DNA from 3 places in the Roseateles albus genome. Region 1 is predicted to be linked to each of the others. Evidence: predicted binding sites of a transcription regulator. Region 1 holds the regulator's gene; each other region holds the start of a gene.
What was found. Region 1 encodes sigma-54, which starts transcription at its own class of promoters, with help from an activator protein. Its sites were predicted from a motif close to TGGCANGNAANCTGCTTT; they were not measured.
Positions count from the first base shown of each region.

Region 2: a site for sigma-54 is predicted at 4,074-4,091, ahead of PRZ03_RS12805 (TorF family putative porin). Genes of this name have one in related genera too.
Region 3: a site for sigma-54 is predicted at 2,747-2,764, ahead of PRZ03_RS21215 (CmpA/NrtA family ABC transporter substrate-binding protein). Genes of this name have one in related genera too.

Region 1 is NZ_JAQQXT010000001.1:395,274-400,953, reverse strand. It holds gene PRZ03_RS01660 (thiol:disulfide interchange protein DsbA/DsbL) at 1-385, shown strand, start outside; gene PRZ03_RS01655 (thiol:disulfide interchange protein DsbA/DsbL) at 390-1,049, shown strand; gene lptA (lipopolysaccharide transport periplasmic protein LptA) at 1,155-1,778, shown strand; gene lptB (LPS export ABC transporter ATP-binding protein) at 1,778-2,560, shown strand; gene PRZ03_RS01640 (RNA polymerase factor sigma-54) at 2,576-4,099, shown strand; gene PRZ03_RS01635 (outer membrane protein assembly factor BamE) at 4,114-4,623, shown strand; gene PRZ03_RS01630 (PaaI family thioesterase) at 4,627-5,046, opposite strand; gene PRZ03_RS01625 (THUMP domain-containing class I SAM-dependent RNA methyltransferase) at 5,106-5,680, shown strand, end outside.
Region 2 is NZ_JAQQXT010000007.1:119,326-125,005, forward strand. It holds gene gshA (glutamate--cysteine ligase) at 1-700, opposite strand, end outside; gene PRZ03_RS12790 (response regulator transcription factor) at 825-1,226, shown strand; gene amt (ammonium transporter) at 1,321-2,853, opposite strand; gene glnK (P-II family nitrogen regulator) at 2,880-3,218, opposite strand; gene PRZ03_RS12805 (TorF family putative porin) at 3,255-4,007, opposite strand; partial or broken gene PRZ03_RS12810 (YifB family Mg chelatase-like AAA ATPase) at 4,266-5,300, shown strand.
Region 3 is NZ_JAQQXT010000017.1:43,891-49,570, reverse strand. It holds gene PRZ03_RS21225 (ABC transporter ATP-binding protein) at 1-432, opposite strand, end outside; gene ntrB (nitrate ABC transporter permease) at 437-1,321, opposite strand; gene PRZ03_RS21215 (CmpA/NrtA family ABC transporter substrate-binding protein) at 1,335-2,564, opposite strand; gene PRZ03_RS21210 (ANTAR domain-containing response regulator) at 2,825-3,487, opposite strand; gene PRZ03_RS21205 (YgdI/YgdR family lipoprotein) at 3,706-3,921, shown strand; gene PRZ03_RS21200 (DUF2157 domain-containing protein) at 3,980-4,981, shown strand; gene PRZ03_RS21195 (GDYXXLXY domain-containing protein) at 4,978-5,680, shown strand, end outside.

The DNA of each region.
Region 1 (5,680 bases):
ACTGCACCAGCGCCTGTTCTTTGCGCTGGAAGCAATGGGCAAGGAAGAAGAGCTCTTGCCGCGCGTATTCAGCGCCTTCCATGTTGAACGCCTGAGCCTGGACGACGAGAAATCCATCCTCGACCTGGCAGCCCGCATGGGCCTGGACATGGCCAAGTTCACCGCCGCCTTCAACTCCTTTGGAGTACAAACCAAGAGCGCGCAGGCCAGCAAGCTGTCGGAGGCTTACCGCATCGACGGCGTGCCCGCTTTAGGCATTGGCGGCAAGTTCCTGACCTCGCCTGCCATGGCAGGCATCCAGGGGCAGACCGAGGCCCAGCATGGTCAGCAGGCCGTGGCGGTGGCCGATTACCTGATCAAGCTGCTGCGCAGCAACAAGGGTTGAAGCGATGACTATTCAGCGCCGCTTCTTCAATGCTGGCCTGGCAGGCCTAGCAGGTATCGCCGCAGTCGGCGCCCCCGGCCTCAGCCAGGCGCAAAGCGACAAGCCCGTCGAGGGCAAACAGTTCTTGCGCCTCGCACAGCCGCTGGCCAGCGCCGGCGCGGAGGGCAAGATCGAGGTGTTCGAGTTCTTTCTCTACACCTGCCCGCATTGTTTTGCCTTTGACCCCGCGCTGACGACCTGGAGCAAGACCTTGGCGCCGGACGTGTCGCTGCGCCGCATCCATGTAGGGGTGGGCGCCATGCACAAGCTGCACCAGCGCTTGTTCTATGCGCTCGAAAGCCTTGGCCGTTTGGGCGACTTGCATGAGCAGGTCTTCAAAGCGCTACAGATCGAGAAACTCGATCTGAGCAGCGAAAAAGCCATCACGGCCTGGGCCGTTGGCAAGGGCTTGGACGGAGCCAAATTTGGTGCCGCCTTCAACTCTTTCGGCGCGCAGACAAGGTTGGGCCAGTCGACCAAATTGGCCGAGGCCTACCGCGCCGATGGCGTCCCGGCCCTAGGTGTCGCCGGACGCTTCCTGACCTCGCCCAGCATGGCCGGCGGCATCCCGCAAGCCCTGGTCGTGGCCGATCATTTGATCAAGCTGGCACGCAGCAAGAGCTGAGCGGGAGGGCATAGCCACCCCCGGGCTAGAATGGTCTGCAAGAATTGTGCCGCCACTCAGATGATGCCTACCCAAACGCCCACTCAACGCCGCTGTGCCCCTGTTTTGCCCTCAAAGCTGCTGGGCCTGGCGGGGGTGGGCCTGAGCGCCTTGCTGACGCTGGCCGCAGGGCCGGCGTGGGCCGAGAAGGCCGACCACCTGATGCCCTTGAACATCGCTTCCGAGAAAGGTGGCAGTGTCGACGTGGCCAACCAGAGAACCGAGTTTCTCGGCGATGTGGTGCTGAGCCGGGGCAGCCTGGTGCTGCGGGCCGAGCGCATCGACCTGCGCGAAACCGGCGACGGCTATTACCAAGCGAACGCCAGCGGCAAAACCGGCAAGCAAGTCAGCTTCCGCCAGGCGCGCGATGTGCCCGGCGAGGCCATCGAAGGTTTTGCCGATGCACTTGAATACGATACCCGCAGCGATTCGGTGCGTTTTCTTGGCAATGCGGTGGTGCGCCGCACCCAGGGCAGCAAGGTGGCCGATGAGGTCACCGGCGCCTTGATCGTCTACAACAACCGCAGCGAAGTTTTCACGGCCGAAGGCGGCGCCACCTCGCCACACCCGAGCGGCCGGGTACGGGTGGTGTTGATGCCTCGTGGCGCTGCTGCGGCCGAGGCCAATGCAGCGCCGGCCTCAGCGGTGCCGCTGCAGCCCAGCGTGACCTTGCCGAAACGCCAACCTTGATGAGCAGCGCAGCTCACATCCCGGCGCTGGAGTCTGGCCCGCGCAGCCGCTTGGAGGCCGAGGGCCTGGCCAAGACATATGGGGTACGCCGGGTCGTCACCAATGTCCATGTCGGCGTCAACAGCGGCGAGGTGGTTGGCCTTTTGGGCCCCAATGGTGCAGGCAAAACGACCAGCTTTTACATGATCGTCGGCTTGGTGCGCGCCGATGCCGGCGAGATCCGCATCGACGGCCGCGCCGTGCAGCATTTACCTATCCATCAGCGTGCGCGCCTGGGCCTGAGCTATCTGCCGCAAGAGGCTTCGATCTTTCGCAAGCTGACGACCGAACAGAACATCCGCGCGGTGCTGGAGTTGCAAGTCGGGCCGGATGGCCGCGCCCTCTCGCCTGACCGCATCAACGAATTGCTAGAGAGCCTGCTGCACGACCTCAGCATCGAAAAGCTGCGCGACAGCCCGGCGCCGGCCTTGTCGGGCGGTGAGCGGCGGCGCGTCGAGATTGCGCGCGCACTGGCCACCCAGCCGCGCTTCATCCTGCTGGACGAGCCCTTTGCCGGCGTCGACCCGATCGCGGTGCTGGAGATCCAGCGCATCATCGGCTTCCTGAAGGCGCGCGGCATTGGTGTCTTGATCACCGACCACAATGTGCGCGAGACGCTGGGCATCTGTGACCGCGCCTACATCATCAGCGAAGGTTCGGTGCTGGCCGAAGGCACACCGGCCGAAATCATCGAGAACGCCGACGTGCGCAAGGTCTATCTCGGCGAAAACTTCCGCATGTGATCTGGTTAGCGGCGAATGAAACCCTCTTTGCAGCTACGGCTGAGCCAGCACCTATCGTTAACGCCGCAGTTGCAGCAGTCAATCCGGCTGCTGCAACTCTCGACCCTGGAGTTGAACCAAGAAGTCGAGCAGATGCTGGCGCAGAACCCGCTGCTGGAAACCGAGGAGGATTTCAGCGTCGCGGCGCCCGAGTTGGCCGAGATGCGCGCCAGCATCAGCGAAGCGACCGCCGCTGAGGACAGCGGCGCCGATATGGAGCTGGGCGGCGGTGGCGAGGCCGCGGCCGAGTTGCAGGCCGAGGACTTCGGCGCAGTCGAGCGCGAAGACTGGGAGAACGGCACCGAGCGCGATGACTTTGACGGCATCCGCGAGTTGCCGGCCAACAGCCCCGGCAGCAACTCAGGCAGCGGCGATGACGACGGCGAACATGCCGATCAATCCACGGGCGAAATCAGCCTGCAAGAGCACCTAACTCAGCAAATGGCTGGCATGGGCTTGTCGGAGTCCGACCGCATGGCCTTGCATGTGCTGATCGAATCATTGAATGAAGACGGCTATCTGGAAGACAGCCTTGAAGAAATCTCAGAGGCGCTGTCCGAGGACATCGAAGAGCGCGAAGACCTGCTGGACCATCTTCGTATCGCGCTGAAATGGCTGAAGAACATGACGCCCACCGGCGTCGGTGCGAAAGATTTGGCCGAATGCCTGGAGTTGCAATTGCGCGCCCTGCCGCGCAGCGCGGCGCAGATGATCGCCATCATGATCTGCCAAAAACACCTGGAGCTGCTGGCCCGGCGTGACTACAAGAGGCTGTCGGCCCTGACCGGTGCCGACGATGAGCTCTTGCGTGAGGCGCAGGCCTTAATTGTTTCACTGGAGCCCAAGCCGGGGCGCGCTTTTGCACGCGGCATGGCCGCAGCGGTAATCCCGGACGTGATCGTGCGCAAGGTCGGGCGCGAGTTGCGCGTCATCATCAACCCCGAGGTGGCACCGAAGCTGCGCATCAACGAGCTGTATGCGAACGCGCTGCGCCAAACGCGCGGCGGCATCACCAACAGCCCGCTCGGCGGTCAGCTGCAGGAAGCGCGCTGGTTCATCAAGAATATCCAGCAGCGCTTTGATACGATTTTGCGCGTCTCGCAGGCCATCGTGGAGCGCCAAAAAGCCTTCTTCACGCATGGCGCTTTGGCGATGAAACCGCTGGTGCTGCGCGAGATTGCTGATGAGTTGGGTCTGCATGAGTCGACCATCTCGCGCGTCACCACGGCCAAATACATGGCCACCGTGTTCGGCACTTTTGAGTTGAAATACTTCTTCGGCTCGGGGCTCAGCACCGAGGCCGGCGGCAATGCTTCGAGCACCGCTGTGCGCGCCTTGATCAAGCAATTCATCGACGCCGAGAACCCAGCCAAGCCACTGTCCGACAGCGCGCTGGCCGAAATGCTGGACGAGCAAGGCATACAGGTCGCGCGCCGCACCGTGGCCAAGTACCGCGAAGGCATGAAAATCGGCACGACCACGATGCGGCGGGTCAACTAAGGAGCAAAGACCTCATGTCTGTTTTCAAAACGATCGCCATTGCGAGCCTCATGTGCCTGAGCCTCGCCGCTTGTGTCAGCGTACCCAGCCCACGCAGCGTCAGCCCCGGCATGAGTGCGGCCGCCGTGCTGGCCCAATATGGTCAGCCGACGCAGATCTGGCCCGACCTTGACGGCAAAGGCGGCAAGACCTTGGAGTATTCGCAGCAACCGATGGGCAAGAGCGCGCTGATGATCCGCGTCGACGCCGATGGCAAGGTCATCAGCATCGAGGACACCTTGCAGCCCGCCGTGCGGGCCCGCGTGCAACCGGGCTGGACGCCCGATCAGGTCAGCCGCCTGCTGGGCAAGGAACGCACGCGCGTGACATTCAGATTCAGCGGCGAAGAGGTCTGGGACTGGACCGTGCCCGATGAAATGATGGGTCAGCGCCAGCGTTTCAATGTGCACTTCAAGGACGGCGTCGTGCTGCGCACCACCCACAGCATGATCTTCGACGATGAGCGCATGTTCCCGGGACGTTAAGCCCTATTTGGGGTAAAGCAGCATCTGCGTACAGCGGAACAGCGCCAGCGTCTTGCCCGTCTCGCGATGCGTCACCACCGCGTCCCACACTTGAGTCGTGCGGCCCAGATGCACCGGCTTGGCCCTGCACTCGATCACGCCGTCACGGGCGGTGCCCAAGTGATTGGACTTCAACTCAATCGTCGTGAAGCCGCTCGCACCGGCCGGCAAATTGGCGATGCAACCGTAACCCGCGCAGGTGTCGGCCAAGCTGACGATGCTGCCGGCATGCAAATAGCCGTTCGGCGCCATCACGACGGGACGCACCGGCAACTCGGCATGCACCTCGTCCAGGCCGGCCTGCAGAATCACGATGCCCAGCAAGCCGGGCAGGCTGGCCGCGCCGAATTGGGTCAGTTGGTCGGAAGTAAGCATCGGGTCCAGGATGTAAAAGTAAATGGGTGCAGTTTAGGTCGCGGCGCTGTTGCTGGGACAATAGCGTCATGGCCGCCAAAGAATCCCCAAAAACCGTACACCAGCTTTTTCTCTCTTGTGCCTCCGGCGTGGAGCGCTTGCTGGACGAAGAAGTTCGCCTGATCCTGCCCAAGACGCATATCGAGGTCTTGCGCGGTGGCATCGCGCTCAAAAGCGATCTCGAAGGCGTGATGAAGCTCAACCTCGAATGCCGCTTGGCGCAGCGCGTGATGATTGAGCTGACCTCGGGCGGCTACCGCCATGAGGACGATATCTATGCCTTGGCTCGCACGATTGACTGGACCGAGTGGATCACGCCGGCCGAGACCATCCGTGTGGACACCGTCGCGCGCCACTCGCCGCTGCGCAGCCTCAACTTCGCCACGCTGCGCGTGAAGGATGCCATCTGCGACGTACTGCGCGACGCCACCGGCGAGCGCCCCAGCGTCGACACCCGCTTCCCAGATTTGCCCATCATCTTGCACCTGAGCGAGTTCGACGCCACCCTCTATGTGGACACTTCCGGCGAGCCGCTGTTCAAGCGCGGCTGGCGCGAAGACAAGGGCGACGCGCCGCTGAAAGAAACGCTGGCCGCCGCGATGCT
Region 2 (5,680 bases), on a different contig from region 1:
GATTGATCAGCCAGTGGTCCATGCCCAGCAGCTTGGAGAACTTCTTGGCCACTTCTTCATAGGCCTTGAAATGCTGACTCTTGCGACGCACCGTCCAACCCGCATGCAGGGGCGGCAGCAGATACTGCTCATGCAAATGCTCCAGCACGCGCGGCACACCGCTGGCCAGATCATTGTTGAGCAGCACGGTACAGGGGTCAAAGTCCTTCAACCCGAGCCGGCCGCGGCTGCGGATCAAGGGCTCCAGCGTCAAGCTGCTGCCGTCGGCCAGGTTCACAGCGGTCGGCTCGGTGATGTTCGGGTCCAGCGAGCCCAGGCGGACGTTTAAGCCAGCCTGGGTGAAGATGCGTTTGAGCGTCGCGATATTGCTCAGGTAAAAGCTGTTTTGCGTATTGCTCTCCGGAATCAAGAGCAAATTCTTGGCCTCGGGGCAGATTTTCTCGATCGCGGCCATGGCTGCCTGCACCGACAGCGGCAACATGTCTTGCGTCAGGTTGTTAAACCCGGACGGAAACAGATGCGTGTCGACCGGGGCCAATTTGAAGCCGGCGTTACGCAGATCCACCGCGCTGTAAAAGGGCGGCGTGTGCTCCATCCATTCGAGCCTGAACCAGCGCTCAATGGCCGGCATCGACTCCAACACGCGCTGTTCCAACTCATTGATCGGGCCAGTCAGTGCAGTTATGAGGTGGGGAACCATGGATGTACTCGAAGCGGGATTGACTGATTCTAGAGACAAGTGCACGTGGGGCCGTTGTTCTGAAAACCAAGGCCGGCCGAACAAGTCTATGCTTAGGGTCATTGCTTCCAGGGTCCGCCATCCGATGTCAAAAATACTCGTCGTTGAAGATCACGCCGACATCCGTCGTCTGGTTCGCTGGGCCTTGGAGGACAGTGGGCACACGCTCTATGAAGCGCCCAATGGCGCCTTGGGGCTGGAGCTGGCGCGCACCGTCCATCCGGACTTGGTCTATTTGGACGTGATGATGCCCGGCGGCTTGGACGGTATCGAGGTGTGCGCTCAGATCCGCAAGGATCCGGCCCTCGCACACACCTTGGTCGTGATGCTGACCGCCGACGCGGCGCAGCAGACAAAAGCCAAGTCCTTGGCGGCCGGCGCCAATTTCTTTTTGCCCAAGCCCTTCAGCCCGGCCAAGTTGCTGGAGTTGACCGAAGTCTTGCTCAAGGCCAGACCCAAACCGGAGGCGCCCGCCGAACGCAGCTAGCGAACGGTCGCGAAAACCAAAAAGGCTGCCCGAGGGCAGCCTTTTGCTTCAGCAGCGCAAGCTCAACCAAGCCGCACCACCCTCTGCTTGCTTTTTACTTGTGATAAGCGGTCTCGCCGTGCGAGCTGATGTCCAGACCTTCGCGCTCTTCTTCTTCCGTCACGCGCAGACCGATCACCAGATCCACCAGTTTGTAAGCCGCCAAAGAGACCACGGTCGACCAGATCACGGTCAAGCCAACGGCCTTGGCCTGAATCCAGACCTGACCCGCGATCGAGAACGCTTCTTGCGTCACCATCGTGACCGTGACCCAGTCGCCCACCAAGCTCGGGCCACCCAAGGCGGGTGAGTTGAAGACGCCGGTCAGCAAGGCGCCAACGATACCGCCCACACCGTGCACGCCGAACACATCCAGCGAGTCATCTGCACCGAGCAGCTTCTTCAGGCCGGTCACACCCCACAGGCAGGCAAAGCCGCCGATGAAGCCGATCACCAGTGCACCACCGATGCCGACGTTGCCGGCTGCCGGCGTCACCGCCACCAAGCCCGCCACCGCGCCGGAAGCCGCACCCAGCATCGACGCCTTGCCCTTCAGCAGCGCCTCACCCAAGCACCAGGCCAAGACCGCAGCAGCCGCTGCCACCAGCGTATTGATAAAAGCCAGCGCGGCGAAGCCATTGGCTTCCAAGGCGGAGCCGGCATTGAAGCCGAACCAGCCGACCCACAGCAGCGAAGCACCGACCATGGTCAGCGTCAGGCTGTGTGGCGTGAAGGCCTCCTTGCCGTAGCCGACACGCTTGCCGATCATGTAGGCACCGACCAAGCCGGCCACCGCCGCATTGATGTGCACCACGGTGCCGCCGGCGAAGTCCAGGGCACCCATTTGCCAGAGGAAACCGGCCTTGGCGTTCATCTCGTCCACCACACCAGCGGCCGTGTAAGCGTCCGGGCCCATCCAGAACCAGACCATGTGCGCGATCGGCAGGTAGCTGAAGGTGAACCACAGGGCCAGGAACATCAGCGCGGCCGAGAACTTGATGCGCTCGGCGAAGGCGCCAATGATCAAGCAAGCGGTGATGCCGGCAAAGGTAGCCTGGAAGGCGGCGAAGACGATCTCAGGGATGACCACGCCCTTGCTGAAGGTCGCCGCGTTGGCGAAGGTGCCGGCCGCGTTGTCCCAGATGCCCTTCATGAACAGGCGATCAGTGCCGCCGATAAAGGCATTGCCTTCGGTGAACGCAAAGCTATAGCCGTACAGCACCCACAGGACGACGATCATCGAGAACGCGACCATCACTTGCATCAGCACCGACAGCATGTTTTTGCTGCGCACCAGGCCACCGTAGAACAGGGCCAGGCCGGGCACCGTCATCATGATGACCAAGAGTGTGGACAACAACATCCACGAGGTGTCGCCCTTGTTGGGAACGAGTGCCGGCGCAGCGGCCGAAGCGGCTTCAGCGGCAGGTACAGCCGCTGCTGCAGCCGCCGGCGCCGCGTCTGGCGCCGAAGCTGGGGCCATCACGGCGCTGGCTACAGCCGCCGGGGCGGCAGCATCTTGTTGGGCCCAGGCGGCAGGTGCAAGCACCGCTGCGGCCAGAGCGAGGCAGGCGAGAAGTTTTTTCATGTCTTGTTCTCCACGGAAATCTTGCGTCAGAGGGCTTCGTTGCCGGTCTCGCCGGTGCGAATGCGCACCACTTGGTCCAGCGGCGAGACAAAAATCTTGCCGTCACCGATCTTGCCGGTGCGGGCGGCGGCTTCGATGGCATCGATCACCTGCTCGACCACGGCGTCATCCACGGCGGCTTCGATCTTCACCTTGGGCAAAAAGTCCACGACATATTCGGCGCCGCGGTAGAGCTCGGTATGGCCTTTTTGGCGGCCAAAGCCCTTCACCTCGGTCACAGTCAGGCCCTGCACGCCGATGGCGCTGAGGGCTTCGCGAACTTCATCAAGCTTGAAGGGCTTGATGATGGCTGTAATCAGTTTCATGCTGTCTATCTCCGATTTCTATTGCTGGATACGAGCTCAGAAAGTCTTCTTCACCGACACGACCAGACCGTCTTTGCCCAGGTTCTTCATAGACGGGCCGCCCTTGTAAGCGTCCGTGTTGGTGCCCACCACCGCCGCGCCAAAGGTGAAGCCGGCGTAGTCCTTGTTCAGCGTCAGCGAGTAGTCGGTGTAGCTGGCCGCGCTGTTGTTCTTCACCTTTTGGTAGCCGACATGCGGCACCACGGTGAAACCACCGCCTACGTCAAAGGTGGCCGACACATCCAGGTAGCCACTGCCCTTGCTGTCGGCGGTGCCGAACAAATTGGTCACGCTGTGCGAGTACTTGGCCGTCACCGGGCCAAAGCTCAAAGCACCGTAGACCTCGGTGGTGTCGGCCTTGGGGTTCAGATCGTTGCTGGGGTAGATGTAAGTCAGCGCGCCAACATCCAGCGTCAAGCCGCTGGCGATCTCGGTCTTGTAGCCGCCATAGACGTCGATTTCCACATTGGCGCCGCCGTTGTAAGGCGCATCCTTGATCCACTTGATGGTCGAGGCCCAGGTACCAATGTAAAAACCGTTGGCAAACGCGTAATCCGCGCCGCCTTGCAGCGCAGGGTTCAGGCGCGACTGCGACAGACCGCGGTAGCGGTAGTCCGAGGTCACACTGACGTTGAAGGACAAGGGGCTGGCAGCCTCGGGGGCGGCCTCGGTCTTCGCCGCTTCTTCGGCCTGAGCCATGGTGGCGCCCAGAGTCAGCGTGACAGCAAGCACAGCAAAAATCGACTTCATGGCAGGTTTCCTAGCTTTGGGATTAAAAAAGGGGTGGATCAGAATTTCTACGGGACCTGCTCTCCCTTTGCAGCTTTCGTGCCAAGTCATATCGCCCCCTAGCCATCAGCTTGCAGGCGCTTCGCACCAGAATGGATCTGCGCTGAGCACAACCCAAACTGGTGCGCGCACCATGGCTGTGCAAATAGCTGCGCAGGCCCTCACAGCGTGCACAATTGCTGACAAGGTCCCGGCAAGACGGGGCCAGGGGAGCGCCCTATGTCATTGGCGATCGTTCAAAGCCGGGCTCTGGACGGCTTGAGTGCAGCGGCCGTCAGCGTCGAAGTGCATCTGGCCAATGGACTTCCTTCTTTCACGCTGGTTGGGCTCGCGGAGACCGAAGTCAAAGAATCTCGTGAGCGGGTGCGTGCGGCGCTGCAAAACAGCGGTCTGAGCTTCCCCCACAATCGCCGCATCATCGTCAACCTAGCCCCTGCCGAACTCCCCAAAGAAGGCGGACGTTTCGACCTGCCGATTGCTCTGGGCCTGCTGGCTGCCAGCGAGCAGATCGATGCGGCACGACTGGCCGAGTTTGAATGCGCCGGTGAGTTGTCGCTGGGCGGCGAATTGCGGCCGGTGCGCGGCGCGCTGGCCATGAGCCTGGCACTGCGCCAGGAGCAATCGACCCGCAGCCTGATCTTGCCCCCAACCAGCGCGGCCGAGGCGGCCTTGGTCTCGGGCATCAAGGTCTTGCAGGCCGACCATCTGCTGGATGTGGTCGCAGCCTTGGTGCCCGGCAGTGATGCGCCGCTGGCACCGGCCACGCCCTTGACCCGCGCCGAAGCGCCGGCCCCACCCGATCTCAGCGACATCAAAGGTCAGGCCGGCGCCAAACGCGCGCTGGAGATCGCCGCGATCGGCGAGCACAGTCTCTTGATGGTCGGCCCACCGGGCACCGGCAAGTCGATGCTGGCCCAGCGCATGGCCGGCTTGCTGCCGCCGCTGAGTGAGGAAGAGGCCTTGGCCTGCGCATCGGTGCTGAGCCTGGCCGGGCAGTTTGAGCCAGCACGCTGGGGCCAACGCAGCCTGCGCAGCCCACACCACAGTGCCTCCAGCGTGGCCCTGGTCGGCGGCGGCTCGCCGCCTCGCCCGGGTGAGATTTCGCTGGCTTTGCACGGCGTATTGTTTTTAGACGAGCTGGCCGAATTCAGCCGTAGCGCCTTGGAGGCGCTACGCGAGCCGATGGAAACCGGCCGCATCCTGATTTCGCGCGCGGCCCGGCAGGCCGAGTTCCCTGCGCGTTTTCAGAAGATCACAACACAACAATGAACCATTAAAAGATGAACCTATCCCGACTAGGTAGAGTCTCTGATAGAACCTGTATCCACCTCTTTAACCTCTCAGATATTAAGAAAATATCCTTATAAATCAAGTACTTAGCTGCGTTTTCAATCTATTAACTAGCAATAACTAGCAATCTTATTGTCAAGTATTGCAATATATATTTTATAGTAATTGCAAAATAATATAGTAATTCTATTGACAAACTGAATATTTATTATAGAATAATAATTCGGACTACAAATAATTAAAGCCCGCATTCCCCTAATTGAGCAGGAGAATAGCGGGCTTTTCTACGTCTAAACTTTTATCAACATCAAGTCAAGCTCATTAGCAATTGCCTCATTTTGGAG
Region 3 (5,680 bases), on a different contig from region 1:
ATGCGGGCGTTTGTGTGTCGCGTGACTCATGCCGACCAGCGCCAGCGCGGCCTCGGTGCGCTCGATCAGCTTGGCCTTGGACTCGGCCCGCTCGAACACCGATTCGACACCCAGATAGACGTTCTCGAAGCACGACAGCCACGGCAAGAGCGAATGGTTCTGGAACACCACTGCGCGCTCGGGCCCGGGCTCGGTGATCTCGCGGTTATCGCACAGCAGCACGCCGCTGCTGGGCCGCAGCAGGCCGGCGATCAGATTCAGCAGCGTCGACTTGCCGCAGCCCGAATGGCCAATCAGCGTGATGAACTCGCCGCGCTGCACCTGCAAGTCAATCTTGCTGAGGGCATGGAAGCTACCCTTGCGGGTGTTGAAGACCATCTCGGCCGCCTGCACTTCGATGAAGCTTTTCGCTTTGTTCACAAGAGTACTCATCACATCAGTCCTCGAAAGAGAAGCGTTTGGCCACGGCCATCAAGATCCATTCCAGCGCCAGCCCGACGATGCCGATGACGAAGATCGCGATGATGATGTGGGCGACATTGAGGTTGTTCCACTCATCCCAGACCCAGAAACCGATGCCGACACCGCCGGTCAGCATCTCGGCCGCCACGATCACCAGCCAGGCGGTGCCGACCGACAGGCGCACGCCGGTCAAGATGTAAGGCAGCACGGCCGGCAAGAGGATGCGGGTGATAACTTTCCATTCAGATAGCTTCAAAACCCGCGCCACGTTCAGATAGTCCTCGGGCACGCGCTGCACGCCGACCGCTGTGTTGACCACCATGGGCCAGATCGAGCAGATAAAGATGGTCCAGATCGCCGCCGGATTGGCGCTCTTGAACACCAACAAGCCAATCGGCAACCAGGCCAGCGGCGAGACTGGCTTGAGCAGGCTGATCAGCGGCGAGATCATGCGGCTGGCGAACTCGAACCTGCCGATCACAAAGCCCAGCGGAATACCGACCAGCGCCGCCAGGCCAAAGCCCAGCGCGACCCGTTGCAGCGAGGCCAGGATGTTCCAACCTATGCCTTGGTCGTTCGGACCGTTGCTGCGGAAGGGGTCGGCGAACAGTTTGACGGCGGCATCGAAGGTGGCCGACGGGCTTGGAAAGGGCCCGCCTTTCTGGGTCGCCAGCGCCCAGATGCCGATCAACAAGGCCAGACCCAGCACTGGCGGCAGCACGCGCAGCCAGACGCCGCGCCAGTCGATCGGCATCCGCGCGGTTTGCGGTTTAGCTTTCACTTTCTGCGGGGGAGATACAGGCGGCTTGACCAGCTCGATGCTGACGTCACGCGGCGAATGGAAGACGGCACTGACCATGATGGCTTGCTCCTCAGGCTTTGACTTTGAAGGCGTCGGCATATTTGGCCGGCTCGCGCCCGTCCCAGACCACGCCGTCGATCAGCTTGCTGCTGCGCATGGCGTCTTTGGGCACATTGACCTTGAGCGCGCTGGCCGCTTGCTTGTACAGATCGATCTGGTTGATCTGCTTGGCGACCGCCAGATAGTCCGGGTGGTCTTTCAGCAAGCCCCAACGCTTGTGCTGGGTCAGGAACCACATGCCGTCGCTCAAATAGGGGAAGTTGACCTGCCCGTCGTTGAAAAACTTCATGTAGTTGGGGTCGTCCCATGTCCTTCCTAAGCCGTTTTGGTAGCGCCCCAGAATGCGCTGATTGATCGCGTCGACGCCGGTGTTGACATAGGCCTTCTCGGCGATGGTGTCGGCCATCTTGAGCTTGTTTTGCAGGCCGGCGTCTATCCAGCGGCCGGCCTCCAGCACGGCCATGATGACGGCACGCGCAGTATTCGGGTACTGCTTAACGAAGTCGCCGCTGCTGGCCAGCACCTTCTCGGGATGGTCTTTCCAGATGTCTTGCGAGGTGACGGCGGTAATGCCGATGCCGTCGACGATGGCGCGGTGGTTCCAGGGCTCGCCGACGCAATAGCCGTCCATATTGCCGACCCGCATATTCGCCACCATCTGCGGCGGCGGCACGGTGATGACCTTGGCGTCCTTGAGCGGGTTGATGCCATGCGCGGCCATCCAGTAGTACAACCACATCGCGTGGGTGCCGGTAGGGAAGGTCTGGGCAAAGGTGTACTCACGCTTGTCGGTCGCCATCAGCTTGGCAAGCGTCGCGCCGTCGACCGCGCCCTTGTCGGCCAGCCTCTTGGACAGCGTGATCGCCTGGCCGTTGTTGTTCAGGGTCATCAAGACGGCCATGTCTTTCTTGGGGCCGGCCACGCCGAGGTGCACGCCATAAATCATGCCGTAGAGCGCATGCGCCATGTCCAGCTCGCCGTTGACCAGTTTGTCGCGCACGCCTGCCCAAGAGGCTTCCTTGGTCGGAATGATTTTGACGCCGTACTTCTTGTCGAAGCCCAAGACCGAGGCCATCACGACGCTGGCGCAATCGGTCAGCGGAATGAAGCCGATGCGGACCTCTTCCTTCTCGGGCTTGTCGGAGCCGGCGGCCCAGGCGCCGCCGGGCAAGCTGCTAGCAAGACCTGTCACAGCCCCAGCGGCAGCACCGGTCAATAGTTTGCGACGATCTGCGCTCATCAAACCTTCTCCTTGAAGTTCAAGACTCTTGCTCATCAACATCTCCAGTTCCAAAAACAAAAACGGCGTCGACCCGCTCAGGCTTTCCAAAGAAAGCGAGAACCAAGGTCGGACGCCGTTGTCCGTCGAAAATCTATATTGCGCTTGAGTGAACCCACGCCGTTGTGAGTCTCAGGATCTACTTAGCAGGACTCGTGCCAGCCAAAACGCTGGGGGTCGGGAGCGGTTTGCGCACGCTTTGAAGGCATGCCCAGCCAGAATCAACCCAGTTTGGTGCAGCGCAACAAGGCCTGTGCATCAATGATGCGTTCAGCCACATCAATCAAGGGCGAGCCACGGTCCATGGCCAAGCGACGCATGCGCTTGTAGGCTGCGTCTTCATCCAGGCCCATCTCCGCCATCAAGATGCCCTTGGCCCGCTCGATGAGCTTGCGCCCACTGAGTTGCGCTTGCGCCTGCGTCAGCTCCTGGCGCAGGGCCAGGTCTTGCTCAAAACGCAGGCAGGCCACTTGCAGCACCGAAGCCAGACGCTGCGGCTGCAGCCCCGCCACCACATAGGCGCTGACGCCGGCCTGCAGCGCTCGGCGCATCGTTCCTTGGTCGCCGTCCTCCGAGAACACCACCACCGGCCGCGGCATCTGCAGCGACAGCGTGGCGAGGTTCTCCAAGGTGTCGCGCGTCGGCGATTCGCTGTCGACAATCACCACATCGGGCTTCAGACGCAGCACGCAGTCATGGATCAAGGCACCCTGCTCGATCACGCCGACCACCTCGCAGCCTTGGCGCGCCAGCTCTTGCTGAATCAGCTGCACACGGTGCGCGCCATCGTCGATCAGCAGCACACGCAAGCCTTGGGCGGGGCTGGGCGGTGCGGCGATGGCGATGGCCTTGATGGGCGGAGTGGGCTTGCTGGGGTTTTGCATAGTCTGGACCGAGTCATCAGCCAAATGCAAGTTTCGTGCCCAGCTAGGCATAGCCCCTAGCGCGAACATAGGCCCAGATCAATCCCCTAATTTGAATCTGCGCTGCCAAGGCCAGGGTGGGAAATTCCTTGTGCTAACGCCAGCTCGCCATGGAATACTCGCCGCGTCGGCCTTTGTCGACCGGCCTCACAAATCAACTTTAGATAGGAGATCAAGCCATGAAACTCAGCGCTTCCATCTGTTTGGTTCTGCTTGCAGCCTTGGCCGGCTGCAGTTCCACGCAATACATCATGAGCACCAAAGAAGGCCGCATGATCGTCAGCCACGGCAAGCCCGACTTGGATGAGAAAGCCGGCAGCTACGAGTACCGCGATGCCGATGGCAAGCGCGTCACCATCATGAAGTCCGACGTCGTCCAGATCATGGAACGCTGACACCCGCCGCAAAAGCTAGTCATTGAGGGCGGCATGGCCGCCCTTATCATTTGCGCCAATGAAAACACGACTCCTGCTCCTTCAACTTGGCGCCCAATATGGCTTGGACGAACAAGCCGCGCTTCAGCTACAGCGCGCGGCAGGCCTGACCGAGCAGCCGCGCAACTTGAGCGCACAGCTGCTGCGCGGTACGGCCTTGTTGGCGGCAGGCTTGGCCGGCTTAGGGCTTTTGATGTGGGTGGCGGCCAACTGGGCCGAGCTGGGGCGTGCCGGGCGTTTTGCTCTCTTGCAAACTCTGCTGCTCGGCAGCGCGCTAGGTGCGGCGCTGTGGCCCAAGGCCCGCGCCGCCTTGGCCTTGTTATGCCTGCTGAGCTTGGGCGGTTTGCTTGCCTTTTTCGGCCAAACCTACCAAACCGGCGCCGACCCTTGGCAGCTGTTTGCGCTCTGGGCCGCCTTGGGCCTGCCGCTGTGCTTGGGCGCGCGCTCCGATGTTTTGTGGACGCCATGGGCTGCGATCACGACAACAGCGATTGCGCTATGGCTGGACACCCATTTAGGTGGGCGCTGGAGCGCGCTGCCGGCTGGCCAAGACGCAGATATCGTGGTGCACGCGCTGGCTTTTGGCGCAATCAGCCTGATGCTGATTCTGCTCGGGCCGCTGTGCCGCCGCCAGACCGGCGCTGGTCTGCTCACGCTGCGTGTGGCGATGGGACTGGCCACCGCCTTAGGCACCGCAGTGGCTCTGAATGGTTTACTGCGTACAGAGGTGATGCCGCAGTATTGGATCGGCCTGATCCTGGGGCTGCTGGCTGCCGCACTGGTCGCCCGCCGTGCTCAAGGCTTTGACATGGCTCAGCTGAGCATAGTGGCCTTAGGGCTGAACACGCTGCTGGTGTTCGGTGCTGCACATTGGCTGAGCCTGGGCCATGGCTCGCTCGGCGACGATCCGCTGCGGCTTCTGCTGCTCGGGGCGTTTGCGGCGCTGCTGCTGGCGGCCAGCGTCAGCGGCCTGATGCGGCTCGCACGTCACCACGCCGGCGCGGCGGGAGCGGCCCAATGAACACAGCAGCATTGACGTCGGCGCAAGTGTTGCAGCGCGCGATCACAGCGGGTTTGTTACCCAGTTCAGCAGAGTTGCCTGCCACTGAGGAACGCCCCTGGTCACTGGTGCTGCTGACGGCGCTGGGCGCCTGGTTGGCGGCGGTACCACTGCTGATTTGCATCTACTTGCTGCTGGGGCCGGCGTTGACAGAAGGGAGCGGCGCCTATCTCGTCGGCGCCCTGCTGATGGTGGCGGCGAGCATCATCTTGCGCGCCAGGAAGGCGACCTTGTTCGTCGAGCAATTGGCCCTGCCGCTGCTGCTGAGCGGCGCGCTGACCTTGAGCCTGGGTCTGTACCGTGATTTGCACGAATCAGTCGCTTCGGCCCTGCTGCTGATGGTCTGCTTCGGGCTGGCCCTGGCCATTGACAAAGCTTGGCTGCGCGTGTTGCTGGGAGCGGCTGCCGGACTGTTTTTCTGCATCATGCTGATTCCAACGGGATTGAGCCAGCGCAAGGGGCTCGGGGTGTACTGGCTGATCCTGCATGCGGGTTTGGCGATGGGGCTGGCCGCGCTGCTCTTGCAGCAGGCCCGGCTGCTGCACGGCAGGCATGCGGCCAAGGCGGCGCTGCTGGAGGCAGTTGCCACCGGTTGGCTCTTGATGCTGGTGCTCGGCCTCGCAGTCTTGGGCAGTTTCGCCGCTCTGGAACAGGGCTTTT